Regions from separate parts of the Azospirillum sp. 11R-A genome, predicted to be linked through region 4. Evidence: riboswitches for the same ligand, from Rfam matches in the RefSeq annotation. Region 4 holds a riboswitch; each other region holds the start of a gene.
What was found. Region 4 has a riboswitch for thiamine pyrophosphate ahead of VH569_RS23905 (ABC transporter substrate-binding protein). Riboswitches for the same ligand answer to the same signal wherever they lie in the genome.
Positions count from the first base shown of each region.

Region 1: linked by a shared signal. The riboswitch ahead of VH569_RS15865 (ABC transporter ATP-binding protein) and the one ahead of VH569_RS23905 (ABC transporter substrate-binding protein) in region 4 are both predicted to bind thiamine pyrophosphate.
Region 2: linked by a shared signal. The riboswitch ahead of thiO (glycine oxidase ThiO) and the one ahead of VH569_RS23905 (ABC transporter substrate-binding protein) in region 4 are both predicted to bind thiamine pyrophosphate.
Region 3: linked by a shared signal. The riboswitch ahead of thiC (phosphomethylpyrimidine synthase ThiC) and the one ahead of VH569_RS23905 (ABC transporter substrate-binding protein) in region 4 are both predicted to bind thiamine pyrophosphate.

Region 1 covers NZ_JBCEBL010000010.1:108,960-114,653, reverse strand. Annotated here, with positions in the region: gene VH569_RS15880 (hypothetical protein) at 1-42, opposite strand, end outside; gene VH569_RS15875 (hypothetical protein) at 39-773, opposite strand; gene VH569_RS15870 (acetoin utilization protein AcuC) at 846-1,973, opposite strand; TPP riboswitch at 2,094-2,200, shown strand; gene VH569_RS15865 (ABC transporter ATP-binding protein) at 2,248-2,979, shown strand; gene VH569_RS15860 (ABC transporter permease) at 2,976-3,743, shown strand; gene VH569_RS15855 (ABC transporter substrate-binding protein) at 3,761-4,702, shown strand; gene VH569_RS15850 (universal stress protein) at 4,825-5,652, shown strand.
Region 2 covers NZ_JBCEBL010000037.1:6,422-12,115, reverse strand. Annotated here, with positions in the region: gene VH569_RS31455 (methyl-accepting chemotaxis protein) at 1-1,744, opposite strand, end outside; TPP riboswitch at 2,000-2,099, shown strand; gene thiO (glycine oxidase ThiO) at 2,091-3,272, shown strand; gene thiS (sulfur carrier protein ThiS) at 3,269-3,490, shown strand; gene VH569_RS31440 (thiazole synthase) at 3,611-4,408, shown strand; gene VH569_RS31435 (PaaI family thioesterase) at 4,570-5,013, shown strand; gene VH569_RS31430 (hypothetical protein) at 5,043-5,507, shown strand; gene VH569_RS31425 (hypothetical protein) at 5,556-5,694, opposite strand, start outside.
Region 3 covers NZ_JBCEBL010000003.1:354,732-360,425, forward strand. Annotated here, with positions in the region: gene thiC (phosphomethylpyrimidine synthase ThiC) at 1-1,352, opposite strand, end outside; TPP riboswitch at 1,483-1,617, opposite strand; gene VH569_RS07395 (magnesium transporter CorA family protein) at 1,695-2,678, opposite strand; gene VH569_RS07400 (hypothetical protein) at 2,718-3,002, opposite strand; gene argB (acetylglutamate kinase) at 3,035-3,934, opposite strand; gene VH569_RS07410 (cation:proton antiporter) at 4,017-5,315, opposite strand; gene yihA (ribosome biogenesis GTP-binding protein YihA/YsxC) at 5,328-5,694, opposite strand, start outside.
Region 4 covers NZ_JBCEBL010000020.1:88,461-94,154, reverse strand. Annotated here, with positions in the region: gene VH569_RS23920 (ABC transporter ATP-binding protein) at 1-206, opposite strand, end outside; gene VH569_RS23915 (ABC transporter permease subunit) at 203-1,918, opposite strand; gene VH569_RS23910 (branched-chain amino acid ABC transporter permease) at 1,911-2,783, opposite strand; gene VH569_RS23905 (ABC transporter substrate-binding protein) at 2,788-3,939, opposite strand; TPP riboswitch at 4,022-4,136, opposite strand; gene VH569_RS23900 (DMT family transporter) at 4,170-5,084, opposite strand; gene VH569_RS23895 ((2Fe-2S) ferredoxin domain-containing protein) at 5,218-5,550, opposite strand.

The DNA of each region.
Region 1 (5,694 bases), on a different contig from region 4:
GATGGCGACGATGGCCAGGACGATGATGAAGTTGATCATCATGTGACGCCGCCCACCTTCGCCCGGGCGGTGGCGGGCGGCGTCGGCACGCCCTTGCCGGCGGCCTTGCCTCCGGCCCGCGCATCGCCACGCATGAACGTCTTCTGGAAACCCATTTTGAACGGGAAGGCCACATCGCACATCTGCTTGGCCTCGTCGAAGCTGGACGCCCAGACCTCGGCCACGTTCGTGCAGCGCCAGATGGGGTTGACTTGCGCCCGCTCACCGGCGGCGCGGGCAGCGGCAGACGCCTTCTCCTGCGTCACCGTCGCGACGAATTTCATCAGCCCGGCCTGCGGGTCGCCGACCTCATGCACGAACATCGGCGGCTGGTCCGAGAGGTCCCGGACCTGCTTTTCCGCCTTGCGGATATCGCTTTCCAGCCGGTTGCGGTCGGAAGACTGGCTGTTCCGGCGCTGGACCAGATGGTTCACCCGGTTTTGAAGGTCCTGCGCCTCGGCATGCAGGACGTAGATGCGGTTCTCGACCTGATCCAGGCCGCTGCTCTTTTCCATGATGTTCGGCAGGAAATCCTTCAGCATCATGGCGACCGGGACGGCAGCCAGCATGATGATGACGATGGCGATCAGGAACAGCGTCGTGTTCGACATCCGCCCGGCCGTCCTCCTACCGCAAATCCTGCCCGCGAATCCTGCCGAAGCCCGCATCACCCGACGCGGAAGCTGCACCGGCGCAGTAAAAAAGAGAATCAACGAACAATCCGACCCCGTCAACGAATCGTCACAGGTTGGTTCGAAATTCGTCGGAATGAGTCGGCCGGCTGTGGGTCAGGACAGCGCCATCCTTCAGGACATGGCAGTCTCAGCCACCCGCTTCACCGCGTCCCGCACCGGTCCGGGACGCCGCTCGTCGCCGAGCGTGGTGAACCAATGGTCCGGCGGATTGCGGCCGGCGGCGCGGTTCCAGGTCAGGGCGCGCAGCACCGCCACCGCCTCCGCCGTCGGCCGCACGGCGGGATCGATGCCGTTCATCACCGCCCAGATCCCGGCCCAGCAACGCCCGACCGACCAGGGATTATAGCCGCCGCCGCCGACCACCAGAACCCGCGGCGCCAGCGGAAGCAGCGCCGCCACAGCATCCCACAGCGCGCGGTTGGACAACTCCAGCCGGCTCAACGGATCCTCGGCCAAGGCATCGGCACCGGTCTGGATCACCATCGCCTGCGGACGGAAGGCACGGGCCAGCGGCAGGACCGCCGCCTCCATCACATGCTCCATCTCGCTGTCGTTGAAGCCCGGTGGCACCGGCAGATTGCGGGCCATGCCGCCGGCGCGTTCCTCCGCCTTGCCGGTGTAGGGCCAGCGCCCATCCTCATGGATCGACACAGTCAGCACCCGGTCGTCGTCGGCGAAGGCCTCCTCCACCCCGTCGCCATGATGGGCGTCGAGATCGACATAGAGGACCCGCTCCAGCCCATGGTCGATCAGTTCCAGAATGCCGAGAACCGGCGCGTTGAAATAGCAGAAGCCGCTGGCCCGGTCGCGCCGCGCATGATGCGTCCCGGCGGCCGGCGCATAGACAAGACCGGCCGGCCGGTCGCCGAGAATCCTGGCCGCCTGCAACGCCGATCCGCTGCTATGGGCCGGCCGCCGGTACATCTCGGCGAAGACGGGATTTTCCAGCTTGCCGAGATTGTGGCGGGTGGCGGTCGCCTCGTCGACCCGCTGCTCGGCCTCCGCCCGCTTCAGCGCGGCGATGTAGTCGGCGGTATGGAAGCGCGCCAGTTCGCGTTCGCTCGCCACATGGGTGTCGAGATAGACCTCGTCCGGCAGCCAGCCCATGGCGCGGCTGAGGTCGATGGCGGTCGACACGCGTGGAATCGCCAGCGGATGCTTCGGCCCATAGGTCGAGCCGCGGTAGATTTCCCCGCCGATGAACAGCGGTGTGCGAAAGGGCGTGGTCAGGACGGGCACTCCTCGATGCCCGTCAGAAACTAGGCGCCGCGGCGGTGCGGTCAAGCCGCCCGCTTCCGCATGCTGGAAGCGGCATCCGGCAATGCTTGCGGTCACGGATCGTCCGCGCCTATAGTCGCCGCCTTCACTGGGGGGAGCCGATGGGCGGCTGAGAGGTCCTGTTGCGGGACGACCCCTGGAACCTGATCCGGTTCATGCCGGCGTAGGGATCAGTGATGCGGGACCGCACCCTTTCCATCTCCGCCACTCCACGATGCATGCCCGCGTGCCTGCGATGACGCCGCTTTCGGTGACCATCGCGCGCGCGCGGCTGACCTATGGCGGCACGCTCCTGTTCTCCGACCTGACGCTGGAGCTGCCGGCCGGGCGGACCACCTGCCTGCTGGGGCCGAGCGGCGTCGGCAAGACCACGCTCCTGCGCATCCTTGCAGGTTTGGCCGAGCCGGAGCCGCCGACCGAGGTGGTCACCGGCGACCGGCGGCCGTTGGCCGGCCGGATCGCCTACATGGCGCAGCAGGACCTGCTGCTGCCCTGGCTGACCGTTCTCGACAATGTGCTGCTCGGCGACCGGCTGCGCCACCGCCGTCCCGATCCGGCGCGGGTGGAGCAGGCCCGCGCGCTGCTGGATCGCGTCGGTTTGGCGGGGCGCGAGCGCGACCGTCCCGCCGCCCTGTCCGGTGGGCAGAAGCAGCGCGTGGCGTTGGCCCGCACCCTGATGGAGGACAAGCCGCTGGTCCTGATGGACGAGCCCTTCTCCGCGCTCGACGCCATCACCCGGTTGCGCTTGCAGGAAACGGCGGCGGAGACGCTGGCCGGCCGCACCGTCCTGATGGTCACCCACGACCCGCTGGAGGCGCTGCGTATCGGCGACCGCCTGCATGTGATGACCGGCCGGCCGGCCATCATGGGGCCGGCGCTGGAGCCCTCCGGCCCGGTGCCGCGCCGGGTCGACGATCCGGACCTGCTGGCGCATCAGGCCGAACTGTTGCGGAGGCTGGCGGAATGAAGGCGCTACTGCGCGGCGCGATCACCCTGCTGGTGCTGGTCGCCGGCTGGCAGGCGCTGGTCTGGGCCACCGGGCTGCCGCGCTACCTGCTGCCCGGTCCGCTGGCGGTGGCGGACGCCATGCAGCGGCAGGCCCCTCTGCTGCTGACCCATGGCCTGACCACGCTGGCCGAAATTCTGATCGGGCTGGTGGCCGGCGTGGCGCTGGGCGGGGTCAGCGCTTTGCTGCTCGCGCGGTTCCGCACGGCACGGCGCTGGCTGATGCCGCTGCTTCTGGTCAGCCAGGCCATCCCGGTCTTCGCACTGGCGCCGCTGCTGGTGCTGTGGCTCGGCTATGGCATGGCGTCCAAGATCGCCATGGCGGTGCTGGTCATCTATTTCCCGGTAACGACCGCGCTGTTCGACGGGCTGCGGCGCACCGATCCCGGCTGGCTCGACCTTGCCCGCACCATGGGCGCCTCGCCCGCCGCGATCCTGTGGAGCATCCGCCTGCCGGCCGCCCTGCCCGCCTTCTGGTCCGGCGTAAGGGTGGCCGCCGCGGTGGCGCCCATCGGGGCGGTGATCGGCGAATGGGTGGGGTCGTCCTCCGGACTTGGCTACCTGATGCTGCACGCCAATGCCCGCATGCAGATCGATCTTCTGTTCGCCGCCGTGCTGGTGCTGGGGCTGTTCGCGGTGACGCTGTACGCCGCCGTCGATGCGCTGGCCCGCCGTGCCCTGCCCTGGCAACCCGATACCCAACCTGCCGAAGACGCCAACCCTTGAAGGGGGAGAGACACCCGATGAAGCATCTTTTCACCGCCGGCCTGATCGCCGCCGGCCTGATGACCTCGCTTCCCGCGCTGGCCCAGGACAAGCTGTCCGTGATGCTGGACTGGTTCGTCAACCCGGACCACGCCCCGCTGGTGGTGGCGCAGGAGAAGGGTTTCTTCAAGGATGCCGGGCTTGAGGTCACCCTGACCGCCCCGGCCGACCCCAACGACCCGCCGAAGCTGGTGGCGGCCGGCGGCGCCGACATCGCCGTCTCCTACCAGCCGCAGCTGATCCTGCAGGTGGCGGAGGAGCTGCCGCTGGTCCGCATCGGCACGCTGGTGTCCACGCCGCTGAACTCCGTCGTCGTGCTGCGCGACGGGCCGGTGAAGACGCTGAAGGATCTGAAGGGCCGCAAGGTCGGCTATTCCATCGCCGGCTTCGAGGACGCTCTGCTGGGCGCCATGCTGGAGAAGCAGGGGCTGAGCCTGAAGGACGTCGAGCTGGTGAACGTCAACTTCTCCCTCTCGCCATCGCTGCTGTCGGGCCAGGTCGATGCGGTGGTCGGCGCCTTCCGCAACTTCGAACTGAACCAGATGGAGATCGAGAAGCACCCCGGCCGCGCCTTCTATCCCGAGGAAGAGGGTGTTCCGCCCTATGACGAACTGATTCTGGTCGCCCGCAAGGACAAGGTGAACGACCCGCGCTTCAAGCGCTTCCTGGCGGCGGTGGAGCGGGCGACGCTCTACATCCTGAACCATCCGGAGGAATCGCAGGCTGCCTTCGTCAAGGGTCGGCCCGAACTGAACGACGAGCTGAACCGCCGCGCCTGGGCCGACACGCTGCCGCGCTTCTCCCACAGCCCGGCCGCGCTGGATGCCGAGCGCTACACCCGCTTCGCCGAGTTCCTGAAGGCCCGCGGTCTGATCAAGGCGGTGGCGCCGGTCGACCAGTATGCGGTGGTGGTGAAGTAACGGTCTCCCACGGCCCCTGCCATCCACCGACATTGCCATCGACCCCGGCGGAGCGTTACCTAGAGGGAAACCGCTCCGCCGGCTGATGGTGGACCGATCATAATGTTGGGAGACGCGAGGGCATGCCGATCAAGACCATCCTGCTGCACATGGCCAACGACGACGCCCACGCCAGCCGTCTGGCGGTGGCGGCGGCCCTGGCCAAGCGTTTCTCCGCCCATATCCAGGCGCTCTACATCGCCACCCCGGTGTCGATGCCGGCGGGCGCCACCGGCCGCGCCGCCTCCTACGGCTTCATGGCGGAGGCGACCGCAATCGCCCACGAGAATGCCGAGCGGATCGAGCAGGAGGTCCGCAAGTCGCTTGACGGACTGCCCTACGACTGGACGGTCGAAGAGGGCGACCACGTCGATCTGCTGGCCGAGCGCGCCGCCTATGCCGACCTGATCGTCGTCGCGCAATCCGCGGCGGTGCGGGCGGGCGAGCGGGTGTCGCTGCACCACATCCCCGACCGTTTGCCGCTGGAGACCGCAACGCCGGTCCTGGTCCTGCCGCCGAGGCAGCCGGCCGCGGCCCCCATCGGCCGCCATGTGCTGATCGCCTGGAAGAACACACGCGAATCCACGCGTGCGGTCCGCGCCGCCATGCCCTTCCTGGAGGCGGCAGAGTCCGTCACCGTGCTGACTGTGGAACCGCTCGGGCAACAGAGCAGGGAAGCCGCCACCCTGGTCGACTGGCTGCACCGCCACGGCATCGCCGCCCGTCCGCAGTCGGTCATCGCGTCCGGCGGAGAGGTCGGCGACATGATCCTGTCCTGCTGCACCGACCAGGGCGCCGACCTGCTGGTGATGGGCGCCTACGGCCACTCCCGCCTGCGTGAACTGGTGCTGGGCGGGGCGACCCGCACGGTGTTGGACGGGCTGGCTCTGCCGGTGCTGTTGGCGCATTGAAGGGGCGCGGGAGGGCTGTCGCCCTCCTGCACCCAACACGCA
Region 2 (5,694 bases), on a different contig from region 4:
AGCCCTTTCCGGCCTCTCCCGCACGGGCGGCCTCGATGGTGGCGTTGAGCGCCAGCAGGTTGGTCTGGCTGGCGATGCCGTCGATCACCGCCAGCACCTTCTCGATGCTCTTCACCACCGTGGACAGCTGGTTGAATTCGCGGACCAGCGCCTCCTTGCGGTCGGCGTGGCCGTCGAACAGAGTGGCGTGGCGGTTCAGCGTCGCCTCGATCGCCGACATCGAGCCGCCGATGCGCGCGGCATAGCTGGCGGTCTCCTGCACGCCGCCGGTCAGCGTCACCAGCGCGTCGAGATAGCTGTGCATCCGCTCGATCACGCTGTTGCGGATGCGGCTCAGCAGCTCCAGCCGGTTGTAGCGGGTGGCGATGAAATAGCTCTGGAACCGGGCGTAATGCACCGGGAAACGGTCGACCATGTCGTCGGAGAAGGCGGCGCCGGGCGGCACCTCGAAGAACATCAGCGCCGACAGGGTCTGGTTGATGTTGATGCCCAGCAGCTCGCCGAAGGTGGAGAAGCCGGCGGCGGCCAGCCCGTCGAAGGCATGGACCCGCGACAGCTGGTCGGGGTTGTTCAGCCGGCGCAGGATGCAGTCGTTCAGGATGGCGCCGACCGGCCGCGGCTTGTTGCGCAGATAGGCCGAGAGGTCGTCCTCCGTCTGGCGGACGAAGTCGGTCGCCTCCACCAGGCACAGCGAGTCGCCGGGATTGACGTCGCAGTAGAAGGCGACCTCCCCCTTCTCGAAATCGAAGCCGGAGATGGAGCGGACGAACAGCTCTCCCTCCATCTCGATGGCGAAGGTGTTCTTCGCCAGCTTGCCCGGCAACTCCTGCGGCTTGCAGCGCAGGGATTTGGCGAGCGCGTCGATGAAGCCGACGACCTCGAAGCCGTCGCGGTCGATCACGCTGCGCACGATGCGGCGCATCGGGTCGGCGTCGACCACGGCGAAGCGGGTCTGGGTCGGCCGGAAATTCTGCGACTTGAAGATGCCGTAGCGGATGCCGGGCGCCATCTTCAGGAAGATCGTCACCGCCACGTTCTCCAGCACGCGCTGGCCGTCGAACAGATGGGTGTTGCGGAAGTCGAGCTTGCCGCCGGCCGAGCCGCCGATGAACAGGCAGGGGAAATGGCCGGAGCGGTAGACCGCCTCCATGAACCAGCTTTCGCTGGCCGACAGCCCGTCGATGAAGGTCAGCGCCACCGTGTCGTGGCTGTCGACGGGGAAGGGGACGCGGATGCGGTCGAGCTCGCCGCGGATCGCCTCAACCCGGGCCGGCACGTCGCGCGTCGGGCGGCCGCCGCGCAGGTCGTCGCAATGCAGCGGGACCGACTGGATGCTGACCCCGGCGAGCAGGCGCGGGCTGAAGGATTGCAGCACCACGCTGTCCCAGCGGTCACCGGCCTTGCGGTAGAGCGGCTGGCCCTCGGTCGCGCACAGTTCGCCCGCGGTGGAGACCAGCACCAGCTGGGTCGCCGCCGGCAGGGCGGAGCGGACCGCCCGCGCGGTGGCGGCAAAATCGACATGCGGCGACACGAAGCCGACGACCAGCGCCGGCGCCCCGGCGGCGAAACTCAGCCCGTCCAGCGCCGCGGCACCGATCTGCCCCGCCGGCAGGCACAGGCTGCGGATCGGCTGTTCCGCCGGTCCGGCGGCGTGCGCTGCCGGTTCGGACCTGCCGGCTGGGGTGCCGACCGGGGTGCCGGGGACGGGGGAGGTCGGGGAGTCCGAGCGGAAGAAAGACAGCATGCTGGCGAATCCTCGGTCGTCTTTGTTGTTCATCCCGCGCATTGGCGGCGCCCGTTTTCTGCTGTGAGTGCCCGGGTATGGCTCATTTTGCCGACAATTTAGCTGCCGATTGGTAGCGTTTCCTGTCGGGGGGACTCCGTATCCGGCTGCGGCCTGTCGCCGCATCCATCGTCTGGTTGGGCTGCAGGCAGATGCGGCGGGCCGGGCGACGGTCGATTCCGCTTGTGGGGCCAGCGGAACATTGGCATAAGGCAATCCATAGGCCTGGGGTGCCGTGCGGTGGTCGCGCGGCTGAGAACACACCCATCGAACCTGTCTGGGTAATTCCAGCGAAGGGAGCCGCCGCATGATCCATGCGCCAGAACCGCATCCATATTCCGTTTCCGCGCCGGGACTCCGTCCTTCCGTTGCTGTCATCGGCGCCGGTTGCATCGGCCTCGCCATCGCCTGGAGGCTGGCGTCGGCCGGCTGCCGCGTCGATGTCTTCGAGCGGGGGGAGGCCGGGCGCGGCGCCACCCATGCCGCCGGCGGCATGCTGGCCGCCTGTGTCGAAACCGAGCCGGGTGAGGAGGGGCTGCTGCCGCTGACCCGCGCGTCGCAGGCCCTGTGGCCGGACTTCGCCCGCGATCTCGAAGCGGCGAGCGGCATGGCCGTCGACCTGCGCAGCGAAGGCACGATGGTCATCGCGCTGACCGCCGACGATGCCGCGAAGGTCCGCTTCCTGCACGGGTTCCAGCGCGATCTGGGATTGCCGGTGGAGTGGCTCAACGGGGCCGAGGTGCGGCGGCGCGAACCCTTCCTGCAACCGGGTGTTGCCGGCGCCCTGTTCTGTGCCGGCGACCATCAGGTCGACAACCGCAAGGTCGCAGCCGCCTTGCGCCGCGCCGCCGAGGCTGCCGGCGCCCATCTGCATGAGCGGTGCGGCGAGGTGGCGCTGGCGGTGGAGGGCGGGCGCGCCGTCGGGGTGCGGTTGGCTGAGACGCTGCACCGGGCCGACCAGGTGGTGCTGGCCGCCGGGGCGTGGTCGGCCGGGGTGCCTGGGCTGCCGCCCGCCGCGAAGCCGCCGGTACGTCCGGTGAAGGGGCAGATGGTCTGCCTGCGCATGGACCCCCGTCAGCCGCTGCTGCGCCATGTGGTGTGGACGCCCGGCACCTACCTGATCCCGCGGCTGGACGGCCGGCTGCTGATCGGCGCCACGACGGAGGAGCGCGGCTTCGACGACCGCCTGACCGCCGGCGGCCAGTTCGCCCTGCTGGAAGGAGCGTGGCGGGCGCTGCCGGGCATCGCCGAGCTGCCCATCGAGGAAGCGTGGGCGGGTTTCCGTCCCGGCAGCCGTGACGATGCGCCGATCCTGGGCGAGAGCGGCATTCCCGGCCTGATCCACGCCACTGGCCACCACCGCAACGGCATCCTGCTGACCCCGGTGACCGCCGACGGCATCGCCCGTCTGGTGCTGACCGGCGAGACCGACCCGCTGCTGCGCCCCTTCGCCGCCGACCGCTTCGTCGCCGCGGGAGCCGCCGCATGACCGCCGTTTCACGTGAAGCCATCCGCGTCAACGGCCGCGAAGAGCCGCTGTCCGCCGCCTCCGTCGCCGAGTTCCTGGCCGGGCGCGGCATCGCCGCCGGAACACTCGGCGTCGCGGTCGCTCTGAACGGCGCCGTGGTCCCCCGCCGCCGCTGGCCGGAGACTCCGCTTCAGCCCGGCGACAGCCTGGAAATCGTCCGCCCCATCCAGGGCGGCTGACCCTGAATTTCCCTCTCCCGTGACCAGCCCGGGAAGGATCCCCTCTCCCCCCCCCCCCGGGGGAGAGGGGGAATTCCCCAGGCCAGTCAGAGGAGAGGGCTTTTGCAAAAGGCTCTCCCCATGCCCACCGACACCCTCACCATCGCCGGGCGCAGCCTCGGCTCGCGGCTGTTCCTCGGCACTGCCGGCTATCCGAACCAGCAGGTGATGCTCGACGCGCTGGCGGCCAGCGGCAGCGAACTGGTCACGCTGGCGATCCGCCGCATCAGCCTGGACGGCTATTCGGAAAGCCTCGTCGACGTGCTGGCCCGCGCCACCGCCCGGCGCCCGAACGGGCCGGTCGGGCTGCTGCCCAACACCGCCGGCTGCATGACCGCAAAGGAGGCCGTGCTGACCGCCCAGCTGTCGCGCGAGGCGCTGGACACGTCCTGGATCAAGCTGGAGGTCATCGGCGACCGCGAACTGCTTTATCCCGACGTGGAGGAGTTGCTGCGCGCCACCGAGGAGCTGGTGAATGACGGCTTCGTCGTGCTGCCCTATTGCAACGACGATCCGGTGACCTGCCGCAAGCTGGCCGACCTGGGGGCGGCGGCGGTGATGCCGCTGGGGGCCTTCATCGGCTCCGGCATGGGCATCCGCAACCCGCACGCCATCGAGACGATCTGCGCCCGCAGCCCGGTGCCGGTGGTGCTGGATGCCGGCATCGGCACCGCGTCCGACGCGGCGCTGGCGATGGAGCTTGGCTGCGCCGCCGTTCTGCTGAACACCGCGGTGTCGAAGGCGCGCGACCCGGTGCGGATGGCGGCGGCGATGCGCGACGCGGTCAATGCCGGCCGCGCCGCCCATCTGGCCGGCCGCATGCCGATGCGCGCCCATGCCGAACCGTCCAGCCCGCAGATGGGCCTGATCGGCGGCTGATACCGGCCAATTGCGGAGCAACCGGAGGGCGGCCGAGGTGGGCAAGGTGACGCGCACTCCGTTCGGCCGCTTGATCCGGCGGGGCGGCTGACGCAGGCTGTGGCGCACCGCCTCCCTTGGCGCCCCTCCCCCTTGGCACCCCTCTGCCGGAGACCCTTCCCTTGCCCGCCATTTTCGAACCCCGCACTCCCGACTGGAAGGCGCGCTGCTTCGCGTCCTTCGAACAGCAGCCGATCTGCAAGACGCTCGGCATCGAACTGGCGGCGATGGAGCCGGGCTTCTGCGAGATGCGCTTGCCCTTCCGTGCCGACCTGACGCAGCAGCACGGCTTCTTCCATGCCGGCATGGTCAGCACGCTGGCCGACAATGCCGGCGGCTATGCGGCGCTGAGCCTGATGCCGGCCGGGGCGGAAGTGCTGGCGGTGGAGTTCAAGATCAACCTGATGTCGCCGGCCAAGGGCGACGTCATGATCGCCCGCGCCCGCGTGGTGAAGCCGGGCCGCACCCTGGTCATCACCCAGGTCGAGGTGTCGATGCTGGACGGCGGCGTCGAGAAGGACTGCGCCCTGATGCAGCAGACCACCTTCTGCGTGATGCCGAAATGACGTTTCAACCGGTTCGAAAGGGCTTTTCCATGCTGTCTGCCCGTCTGTTGTCCGTGCCTGCCGCCCTGCTGCTGGCCGGCGGCATCGCCGTTCTGGCCGCCGCCCCGGCCGAGGCCAAGGACCCGCCCTCCTGCGCCGCCATCTCCTTCCGCTCGCTGCCCAGCGGCGCGCCGGACGGCGAACAGGATGCCGGCCTCTACAAGTCGCGCTTCGGCAAGATCGAGGTGAAGGCCGACGTCAAGGGCGGGCAGGCGACCACTTACTACATGGTGCTGAACGGCAAGAAGGTGGACGGCCCGGCCAACCCGCCGAAGATGTCGGAAGCCTGCCTGAAGTCCAAGCACGTCAAGGTCCCCGTCGCCAAGCAGACCCAGGGCACCTGCACCGGCAGCCGCTTCCGCGTCGTCGTCGACCGGTCCAGCGGCAAGCCGGTCGCCGCCTTCTTCGGCCTGCAGGGCGAGGACTGGGCCTATTGCAGCGCGACGACGCTGTAAGAACGTAAGCCTGAAAGGGGGGCGGAGGAACCCGCCCCCCTCATCTCTTCAGATCGCCAAAGCCTTCACCCGCTCCCGCAAGGTCTGCCGCGCCGCTTCCGCCTCGGTGCGGGCGGTGGTCAGGTCGCGGGCCAGGCCGTCCAGCCGGTTTTCCGCCTCCGCCATCTTCGCCAGCGTGCGCTTGTGC
Region 3 (5,694 bases), on a different contig from region 4:
TGCTCCTTCGGCGTGACGTAGCAGAGCATCGCCGTGCCGAACCAGCCGATCATCGCCGCACCGATGGCGCTGGTGATGTGGTCGTAACCCGGCGCGATGTCGGTCACCAACGGCCCCAGCGTGTAGAAGGGCGCCTCGCCGCACAGCGCCAGCTGCTTCTCGACATTGTGCTTGATCTTGTGCATCGGCACATGGCCCGGCCCTTCGATCATCACCTGCACGTCGCGCGCCCAGGCGATCTTCGTCAGTTCGCCCAGGGTCTCCAGCTCGGCGAACTGGGCGGCATCGTTGGCATCGGCCTGGCTGCCCGGCCGCAGCCCGTCGCCCATCGAGAGCGCCACGTCATAGGTCCGGCAGATCTCGACGATGTCGGCGAAATGGTCGTAGAGGAAATTCTCGCGGTGATGCGCCAGGCACCATTTGGCGATGATCGAGCCGCCGCGCGAGACGATGCCGGTCACCCGCTTGGCCGTCAGCGGGATGTGGGCCAGCCGCAGGCCGGCATGGATGGTGAAGTAATCGACGCCCTGCTCCGCCTGCTCGATCAGCGTGTCGCGGAACAGCTCCCAGGTTAGGTCCTCGGCCTTGCCCTTGACCTTCTCCAGCGCCTGATAGATCGGCACGGTGCCGATCGGAACCGGGGAGTTGCGCAGGATCCATTCACGGGTCTGGTGGATGTCGGCGCCGGTGGACAAATCCATCACGGTGTCGGCGCCCCAGCGGATCGACCAGACCATCTTCTCCACCTCCTCCTCGATGGAGGAGGTCACGGCGGAGTTGCCGATGTTGGCGTTGATCTTGGTCAGGAAGTTGCGGCCGATGATCATCGGCTCCGACTCGGGGTGGTTGACGTTGGACGGGATGATCGCCCGCCCGCGCGCCACCTCGTCACGGACGAACTCCGGGGTGATGAAGTCGGGGATCTCGGCACCGAAATCCTCGCCGTCGCGGGTAGCCTCAAGTGCTGCGGCGCGGCCGAGATTCTCGCGCACGGCGATGTACTCCATCTCCGCGGTGACGATGCCGGCGCGGGCGTAGGCCATCTGGGTCACCGCCACGCCGTCCTTGGCGCGCAGCACGCCGTTGTCGGCGGGCTCGACATCGCCGCGCGCCAGGATCCAGTCGCGGCGGTGCTTGGACAGGCCGGCCCGCACGTCGATGGCGACCGACTCGTCGGTGTAGGGGCCTGAGGCGTCATAGACGGTCAGCGGCGGCTCGCCGCCCGACAGCGCGATCTCGCGCAGGGCGACGCGCAGGTCGGGAAAGCGCGTGCCGGGCACATGGATTTTCCGCGACGACGGCAGCGGGCCGGTCGAAATGCGGATGGCGTTCTCGTTGAAGTCCTTAGGCATTGGGTTTCTCCGTCGGAGTTGGGCGGACAAACCCGGGACTGCGGACGGAGGTGCGGTATCTTCGTGCGGGCCGTTTCGGAATGGTTCCCCGACATGGCGGGGCCGATACGGCCGGACGGGGCGAGATTCGGCCCGTCACGAGGTCCCTCCCTTCGCCGGTATGACCCGGATCAGGTTCGAAGGGTCACCACGCTGCCGGCTTGCGCAGTGCGCCGTCCGGCCGTTGGTATCTCAGCCCCCTGTCGGGACCCCCCTGGAATGCGGCCCATCCTGCCGCCGACGGACGGTCGTGTCAAAAGGAAAGCGCTGCGGACGATCCGCCTGCCATATTGTGGAAATGCGTTACATCCAGCGCTTCGACCGCACATAGACCATCGGCAGCAAGGCCGACAACAGCATCAGCCCCAAGGCGCTGGCATAGCCGAAGGGCGACTGGCTGCCCGGCATTTCGGTGAAGTTCATGCCGCCGATGCTGGCGACCAGGGTCGGCGGATAGAGCAGGACGGTCAGGACCGACACGATCTTGACGATCTCGTTCTGCTCGACATTGATCTGGCCCAGAGCGGTGTCGAGCGCCAGGGCAACCTTGCCGGAGAGGAAGCGGGCATATTGGTCCAGCCCGCGCAGATCCTGCAGCGTGGTCTTGGCCCAGCGCCGAGTCGCCTTGCCGGCGTTCCAGCCATCGCCGCGCGCCAGGAAGTCGGTCATCCGGGTGAGGCTGGCCAGACTGATCCGCGCCTTGCCGATCAGATGGCCGGCATGGCCGATGCGCTTCAGCGTCTGCGCGTCGTCCAGCGTCTCGCCGCGGGAGCGCAGCTTGCGCCCGCGGAAATAGCGGCGGTTCAGCGCATCCATCTCCACTCCGGTCCGCCGCAGCACGACCGACGTGCGGTCGATCATCCCGTCCACCAGTGCGGCCAGCACCAGTTCGCCGCGGGATGCGGACACCTGCCCATGGGTGGCGCGGCGGCGGAAGGCCAGCAGGGCCTGCGGATCGATGTCGTGGATGGTCACCAGCCGCCGGCCGGCCAGCACGAAGCTGACGGTGGCGATGCGCGGCTCGTCGGTGTCGGCCCAGACCAGTGCGGTGACGGTCATGGTCAAGGCACCGCCGGCCACGCGCAGGCGGCTCGACTCCTCGATCTCCGCCATCTGCTCGCGGGTGGGCAGGCCGGTGCCGATCAGCGCCTCCGCCCGCGTCAGCTCGTCGGGCGTCGGGTTGATCAGGTCCAGCCACACGGCGGACTCGGGGAACGGGACCGACTCGTCCGCGGCCTCCCTGTCCCAGCGCAGCAGACCGCCGTCATTGACGAAAACATGCAGCAAGGCTGTGCTCCTTGCATTGGCGCGGTTCGGGCGCCCGACCTAGGTGACGCGGCCACCGCGCCGCGGCTTCGCCGGGGGCGGCGCCTTCTCCCCATCGAGGTCGAGCGACGCGCCCTCGTCCTTCAGCGCCTGCTCCAGCTTGCGGCGGAAGGCGCCGCCGTCCCGCTTGGCGTCGAGGAAATGGCCGACCGCCTCCTTCGCCGCATCGCTGTCATAGGGGACCTTGCCCAAAGCGGCCAGCCTGGCACGCTCCACCAGCTTCGGGTCCATCCTCTCCCGGATGGCCTTCATCTGGCGGAGCAACTCCTTGCGCAGATCGCTCATCGGTCCCCCATGACAGTCCCCTTCGGACAGCGTCAGGCCTTGCCGATCAGGGTGCCGGCGCCGCCCTCGGTGAAGATCTCCAGCAGCAGCGCATGCGGCACGCGGCCATCCAGGATAACAGCGGCATCGACGCCCTGCTCCACCGCGCCGATGCAGGTCTCGATTTTCGGGATCATGCCGCCCGAAGCGGTGCCGTCGGCGATGGCCTTGTGGGCATCCTCCAGTGACATCTTCTCGATCAGCTTCTTTTCCTTGTCGAGCACACCGGCGACGTCGGTCAGCAGGAAGAAGCGCGCCGCCTTCACCGCCGCCGCGACCGCGCCGGCCGCCGTGTCGGCATTGATGTTGTAGGTGTCGCCGTTCACGTCGAAGCCGACCGGCGCGATCACCGGGATGATGTCCGACTGGGCGAGCGCATGCAGGATCTGCGGGTTCACCTTGTAGGGCTCGCCGACGAATCCCAGGTCCAGCACCCGCTCGATGTTGCTGTCGGGATCGCGCTGAACGCGCTCCAGACGGCGGGCGGTGATCAGGTTGCTGTCCTTGCCCGACAGGCCGACGGCACGGCCGCCGGCGCTGTTGATGGCGGCGACGATCTGCTTGTTGATGGAGCCGGCCAGCACCATCTCGACCACCTCGACCGTCTCCTTGTCGGTGACGCGCAGGCCGTCGATGAAGCTGGACTTGATCTTCAGCCGCTCCAGCATCTGGCCGATCTGCGGGCCGCCGCCATGGACGACCACCGGGTTGATGCCGACCTGCTTCAGCAGGACGATGTCGCGCGCGAACAGCTCCGCCAGGCTGGCGTCGCCCATGGCGTGGCCGCCGTACTTGATGACGAAGGTGCTCCCGGCATAACGGCGCATGTAGGGCAGCGCTTCGGACAGGGTACGGGCCTTGGCGAGCCACTCGTCACGGGTGGGAGTCTGCACGGGAGGATGCCCTTTGTCGGGGTGGAGTGTCGGGCTTCTTTAACGGAAAGGCCGGCCGGTTGCCTAGGGGGCAATTTAACGGTCACACACCCCCGTGACGGCCTCCCGCGGCTGCGGTGGCCGTGCCGCCGGCTGGACGCCACAATCCGGCCAGCCGCGTCATCGGCTGCGTCAGCGCGGTCACCGCCACCGCCATCAGCACCATCGCCGAGAAACAGGGGCCGGACAGCACGCCGGCCTCCAGCAGGAGGGTCAGGACGATGACCTCCATCAACCCCTTGCACGGCATCAGCGTGCCGAGCCGGAGCGCATCGGGCCAGCTTTCGCCGGTCCAGCGGGCGGGGAGCGTGGTGCCGGCCATCTTGCCGGAGATGGTGGCGAGGCTGGCGAGGGCGAAGACGGTCCATTGCGCCGGATCGTCCAGCGTCAGGTTCACCTTCAGCCCGGTCAGGGTGAAGAAGAAGGGCAGCAGGATCAGCGTGGCGAAATGCTCCAGCCGGTCGAGGATCGCCGCCGCATAGCGGCGCGGCATCGCACTGCCGGCAATGAAGGCGCCCAGGATGTAATGCAACCCGATCAGTTCGGTCACCGCGGCCGACGCCAGCAGCGCCGCGCAGGTCACCACCACCGCGGTGTCGCCCATCCGCCCGTCCGGGGCCACCCGCTCCAGCAGGCGGTCGAGCAGCGGGCGCACGAGCAGGACCGTCGCCCCGACATAGGCGAAGCCCAAGAGGCCGACCTTCGCCACCGCCCAGGCATCGCCGCCGCCGTTCTCCCCGTCGGCAGTCGACCAGGCCAGCACCGCGGTGATCAGCAGCCAGAGCAGCGCGTCGTTCACCGCGGCATAGCCCAGCGCCAGCCGCCCCACCCGGTCGCCCAGCAAATCCATCTCGCGCAGGATGGCGCCCAGCACCGGCAGGGCGGTGACGCCGACGCAGATGCCGAAGCCGGCGGCGAACAGGCCGGGGGTGGCGTGCTTGCCGGTCATGGCGGGAAAGGCGCCGGCCAGCCACCAGCCCAGGGCTCCGCCCAGCAGGGTCGGCACCAGCATGCTGGACAGCGCCACGGTGGCGAAGGCCCCGCCCCGCCCGCGGAACTCGGCGGGATCGAGATGCAGGCCGGTCAGGAAGGCGAAGAACACCACGGCCATCAAGGCCAGCCCGGACAAGGGCGCAAGCGCCGCCGGCGCGAACAGCACGCCCCACAGATCGGGAACCAGCCGGCCGAGCAGCGACGGACCCAGCGCCACCCCGAACAGAATCTGGACCACCACCATCGGGGCGATGTGACGGCCGCCGCCGAGCCGCCACAGCAGAAACGGCCCGGCGATCAGCAGCAGGGCCTGCATCAGGAACAGCAGCGCGGGAGACAGACCACCCATCGCTGCCGCCCCTTACTCGGCGCCGAGGGCGAGCGCCGCCAGACTGGCGCGCAGCTCCGCGATGCCGGTGCCCTTCTCGGAGCTGGTGACGTGGATATCGGGGAAGGCTGCCGGATGCTTCTTCAGCCCCGCCTGGGTTTCACGCCGGACCCTGTCGAGATCCGCAGCCTTGACCTTGTCCGCCTTGGTCAGCACGACGACGTAGGGCACCGCCGTGCGGTCGAGCATCTCCATGATCTCATGGTCGTGGGGTTTCATCCCATGGCGCGAGTCGATCAGCACCAGCGCCCGGCGCAGGGTGACGCGGCCGCGCAGGAAGCGGCGGACCATGTCGTTCCACGCCTCCACCTTCTCCTTCGACTCCTTGGCATAGCCATAG
Region 4 (5,694 bases):
CCGCCGATGTCCGCCCCGTCGAAGCGAAGCGCGCCCCGCGCCGGCACGAGGCCGAGCAGAGCCTTCAGCAGCGTCGACTTGCCCGCCCCGTTGGCGCCGAGCAGCGCCACCGTTTCCCCTGCCGCAAGGCTCAGCGACACGTCGTCGAGCGCGCTCGCCCCGCCATAGCCTGCGGTCAGGCCGCGGATGGACAGCAGCGCGCTCATGCCGGCACCGCCCGGCCCAGATAGGCGGCGGCCACCGCCGGGTCCCGGCGCACGCCGCCGGCCGGCCCGTCATAGATGACCCGGCCGCGGTCGAGGCACAGCACCCGGCCGGCGAGCGGCAGCAGGAAGCCCATGTCATGCTCCACCAGCAGGATGGCCACGCCCTCCTGCGCCAGTTCGCGCAGCAGGGTCGCCAGCTCCGCCTTTTCGCCATCGGTCAGACCGGCGGCGGGTTCGTCCAGCAGCAGAACCGCCGGCCGGCGGACCAGCGACCGGGCCAGCTCCACCCGCCGCCGCAGCGCCGCCGGCAGCCCGTCGCAGCCCTGGCCGGCAAGGTCGCCGACGCCCAGCCGGTCGAGCGCCCAGCGGGCATGCGCCTCCGCCGTCCGGGCGTCGGGATCGACGGCAAGGCGCGCGGCGGCAACCGCCTCCAGCACGCCGGCCCCAATCGGCAGAACCGCCGCCTGGAAGCTGCGGGCCAGTCCGGCGCGGGCCAGCCGGTCGGCGCGCAGCCCGGTGACGTCGCGCCCGCCGAGCCGCACCCGCCCGCCGTCCGGCCGCTCCAGCCCCGACAACAGGTTGATCACCGTGGATTTGCCGGAGCCGTTCGGGCCGATCAGTCCGGTGATGGTTCCCGGCCGCAGCTCCAGCGACACGCCGTCCACCGCCCGCACACCGCCGAAGGACTTGCGCAGATCGTCGACTGCCAGTCCGTCCACCGGGTTTTGCGGACGCGGCGGCTCCTTGGCCTCGACCGAAGCCCGCGGCTTGCGGCCGAACAGGCAGGCCGCGATGCGGTCGAGCAGGCCGGTCAGCCCGTCAGGCGCCAGTACCACGGTCGCCAACAGCGCCACGCCATAGACGACCAGATAGCCGCGCTCCAGAAAGCGGAACCATTCCGGCAGATGCAGCAGCAGCACGGCGCCGAGCACCGCCCCGGCCATCCGCCCCCGACCGCCGACGATGGCGATGGTGAGGATGGAGACCATGACCGGGAACTCCAGCACCTCCGGGGAGACGACGCGCTGGGTGTGGACGGCCAGCGCCCCGGCGGCCCCGCCGAACAGGGCGCTGATGCCGAAGCCGATCAGCCGCAGCCGCCCGACGTCGAGCCCCAGCGTTGCCACCGCCAGCGGGTCGTCGCGTAGCATCGCCAGCGACCGGCCGAGCCTTCCCCGCGCCAGCCGCCAGCCGATCAGGCCGCCGAGAGCGACCAGCCCCCAGACCAGCCCGGCCATCGGCAGTCCGCGCGGCACCGCCCAGCCGAACAGCACCACCGCCGGCACTCCGGCCAGCCCGTTGGAGCCGCCGGTCAGCTCCGGCAGGTTGACCGCCAGCAGATGGAGGACCTGGGCGATGCCGAGAGTCGCCAGGGCGAAGTAATGCGACTCCAACCGCAGCACCGCCAGCCCGACCGGCAGGGCCAGCAGCAGCGGTACCAGCATCGACAGCGGGAAGGTCGCTTCGAAACCGAGCCCGTAGCGGCTGCCGAGGATGCCCGTCACATAGCCGCCGACGCCGAAGAAGGCGCCCTGCGCCAGCGACAGCGCACCGCCGAGCCCGAAGACGATCTGGAATCCGAAGGTCGCCAGCGCATAGACCCCGGCGACGGTCAGGACGCGCAGGCCATAGGGGGACGCGAAGGCCAGCGCATAAACCAGAAGGGCAAGCGCGCCAGCGATGAGAATGACTGCCGGCCGACGTTCACCCACGGCGCCGCACCGCTTCGCCGAACAGCCCTTGCGGGCGCAGCACCAGAATCGCCAGCAGCGTCAGGTACAAGGCCCCCAGCGCCGCCGGATATGAGAGCACCGACGACACCCCCACCTCGAACAACGCGATCAGCAGCGCCCCCACCACCGCACCCGGCACGGAGCCCCAGCCCCCCACCGTCACCGCGATGTAGGCCTTCAGGATCAGGTCGCCGCCCGAGGTCGGCGTGACGAAATAGCGGTTGGCCAGCAGCAGCCCGGCCGCCCCGGCGCAGGCGGCCCCGATGGCGAAGGTCACCAGGATCATCGCGGTCACCGGCACGCCGCAGGCCCGCGCCATCTCCGGATCCTGCGCCGTGGCGCGCAGCCGGCGGCCGAGCTGGGTGCGGGCGAACACCCATTGCTGCGCGCCGATCAGCAGCCCCGCCACCGCGACGATGGCGAGCGATTGCTCGGGCACCGCCAGCCCGGCGATGTGCAGCGTGTCGTCGCCGAACAAAGGCGGCGCGGCGCGCGGCTCCGGCCCGAACAGAATGGCGGCACCGTTCTGCAGGATGATGCCAACCGCGATGGTGCTGATGAAGACCGAGACCGGCGGCCGGCGGCGCAGCGGCAGATAAGCCGCCAGTGCCAGCAGCAGCCCCAGCGCCGCCATCAGCACCAGAACGACCGGCAGCAGGACGATGCCCGGCAGCGGGATCAGCGGCGCCGCCGCCACCGCCAGCAACCCGCCGGCCATCACGAGATCGCCCTGGGCGAAATTCACCGCCGAGGTGGCGTTCAGCACCAGCACGAAGCCCAGCGCCACCAGGGCATAGGCCGCCCCCAGCGCCACCCCGTTGACCAGCAGTTGAAGCGCCGCCATCCGCTCACTTCGCCGCAAGCGTCGGGTCGTCGTACCGCTTCACCAGCACCGGCACGCGGCTGGCCCCGTCATAGCAGACGATGACGGCGGAATGGGCCATGTTGCCCTTGCCGTCGGACTTGTAGGTCATGGCGAGGCCCTTGAAGCTCTCGGCGGACAGCGCCTTGCGGATCGCGTCCGGCGACCGGGCGCCGGCCTTCACCGCCTCCAGCACCATGGTCATGCCGTCATACTGGCCGAGCGCGAAGGCGTCCGGCTCCTTGCCGAAGGCGGCGCGGTAGGCGTCGGTGAAGGCCTTGACCTCCGGCGTGCCGCCGGAAATCGGCGAGGCCGCTGTCTCGGCGCAGACGCCCTTCAGCTCCGCCGGTTCCAGCAGGGCGGCGGTGCTCGGCTGATGCATGGCGGAGCCGGCGACGATGGGCAGGGTCACGCCGCTGGACGCCGCCTGCCGCAGCAGCAGCGCGGTCGGTCCGGAATGCAGGTGCAGGACCAGCACGTCCGGCTTGGCGGCGAGCGCCTTGGTCAGCACCGGCAGCAGATCCTTGGCCGCCGGGTCCACCCCCTCCTCGAAGACGGGCGTGACGCCCAGCGCCTTGAAGGCGGCGTCGAGATGGGCCTTGCCGCTCTGGCCGTAGGCGGTGGTCTGGTAGATGACGGCCGGCTGCCGCTTGCCCAGCTCCTCCACCACATAGCGGGCATGGGCGGCCTTGGTCACCGCGTCGCCGGGGAAGAAGCGGAAGACCCAGGGATTGCCCTGCTCGGTGATCGAGGCGGTGCCCGACACGGTGACCAGCGGCAGCTTCAGCTCGCCAGCCAGCGGCAGCATCGCCAGCATCTGGGTGCCGAGCATGCTGGCGGCGACCGCGCCCACCGTGCCGCGGCCGGCCGCGCGCTCCAGCGCCGTCACCGCCGCTTCGGGCGAGGTGCCGGTGTCGACGACCTCCGAGGCGATGGCGACGCCGGCCGGCGTCTGCTTCAGCGCCAGGACGGCGCCATTGCGCTGGCTGGTGCCCTCCAGCGACAGGAAGCCGGTCAGCGGCACCAGCACCGGGAAGGACAGCGTGTCGTCGGCACGGGCGGCGGACGACAGACAGACGGACGACAGGCAGGAGGATGCGGCCAGCAGGCCGATCAGGAGGGGAAGCGTGCGCCGCATGACCGAAAACTCCTCGACACGCGCCGGCGGTTGGGGCGACGCGGAGGGGACGGGGCGCTTTGCAGCAGCTTTCAGCGGGTCCGTCGGGTTCCGGTCGGCTCCCTTCGCCGGCATGACCCGGATCAGGTTCGATGGGTGTTGTCTCAGCCCGTGCGACCACCGAACCGGCATCCGCACGGGCACCCCAGCCGTGAACAGGCGGCGAGAGTGTCGCCGCCGGCCCTGTCCTGTCAAGAACCCAACCGGCGGCGCGCCACCATGGTTTCACGATGCAGGATGTAGAGCCCGCTGCCGATGATCACCATAGCGCCGGCCAGGACCGGCTCCGTCGGCAGGTCGCCGAACACCAGCCAGCCGAACAGGCTGGCCCAGACCATGCCGGTATATTCGAAGGGTGCCACCACCGCCGGCGGCGCGCGGCGGAAGGCCTGGGTCAGCAGGACCTGCGCCCCGGCGCCGATGGCCCCGACCAGCGCCATCAGCCCCAGCGCGAAAGCGGTGGGCGCCGTCCAGACCGGCACGGCCAGCGCCCCGCTGACCACCGTCGTCGTCAGCAGCAGGTAGAGCACGATGGACGCGCTGGTTTCCGTCCGCGACAGGCCGCGCACGGCCAGTGCGGCCAGCGCATAGAACAGGGCGGCGCACAGCCCGACCAGCACCGGCACCAGCGGCGCCCCGGCCGACGGCTGCGCCATCACCACCACGCCGCCGAACCCGACCACCACGGCGGCCCAGCGGCGCCAGCCCACCGGCTCGCCCAGCAGCGGCGCCGACAGCGCGGTGATGAACAGCGGACCGGCGAAGCTCAGCACATAGACGTCGGCCAAAGGCAGTTCGCGGAAGGCATAGAAGAAGCATCCCATCGAGATCAGCCCGGCGAAGGCGCGCCAGACATGCCCCAGGGGCCGCCGCGTCCGCATCGCCGCGATCCCGCCGCCGCACGTCAGGGTGTAGCCGCCCACCAGCAGAAAGGCGACCAGCGAGCGCACGAACATCAGCTGCGGCACCGGGTAATCGGCGGTCAGGAATTTGATGAGCGTGTCCATCGCCGCGAACAGCAGGATCGCGCCCAGGAAGCAGCCGACGGCATAGGGAACCGAATCGGCCTCGGCGGGCAGCAGGTCGGCGGTTTCGGCGTCGGTCATGGACTCGGTTCGGAACGGCAATGGCGGGGTCTGCCCACATTATGGGCAAATGCGCCCGCGTCCCAATGCCGCAACCGCAGGTCTGGTAGGCGCAGCCAAGGTCAAGAGCCGGCTCGTGCGCCCCCCTCTCGCCTCAACGCGTCAGTACCATCACCAGCCGCTCGACCGGCGCATCGTTGACCAGATGCGAGTCGACGATCTCGTCGATGTCCTCCGGCGTTTCCGGCCGGTACCAGATGCCTTCCGGATACACCACCATCAGCGGCCCGGCGGAGCAGAAGCCGAGGCAGCCGGTCATCGCCATGCCGATGTCGGTCACGCCCTTGCCCTGGATTTTCTGATCGAGCCGCTGCCACAGCGAATGCGCCCCCTTGGCGGCGCAGCTGCCGCGCGGATGACCGGGCGGACGTTGCTGGGCGCAGCAGAAGACGTGGTGGCGAAAGGTCTGCGGGATGTCGAGCGGCATCGGTCATGCTCCATAGCCATAAAATTTCTATGGGTAAGAAGCATGCCAGAATGCTGCGTTGCGGCAAGACTTTTTGTAATCCTTCCAACTCCAGGCGATGCTTGGATTCCCCGCACCATGAAATGCTTGGTCGGCAGAGCGTTG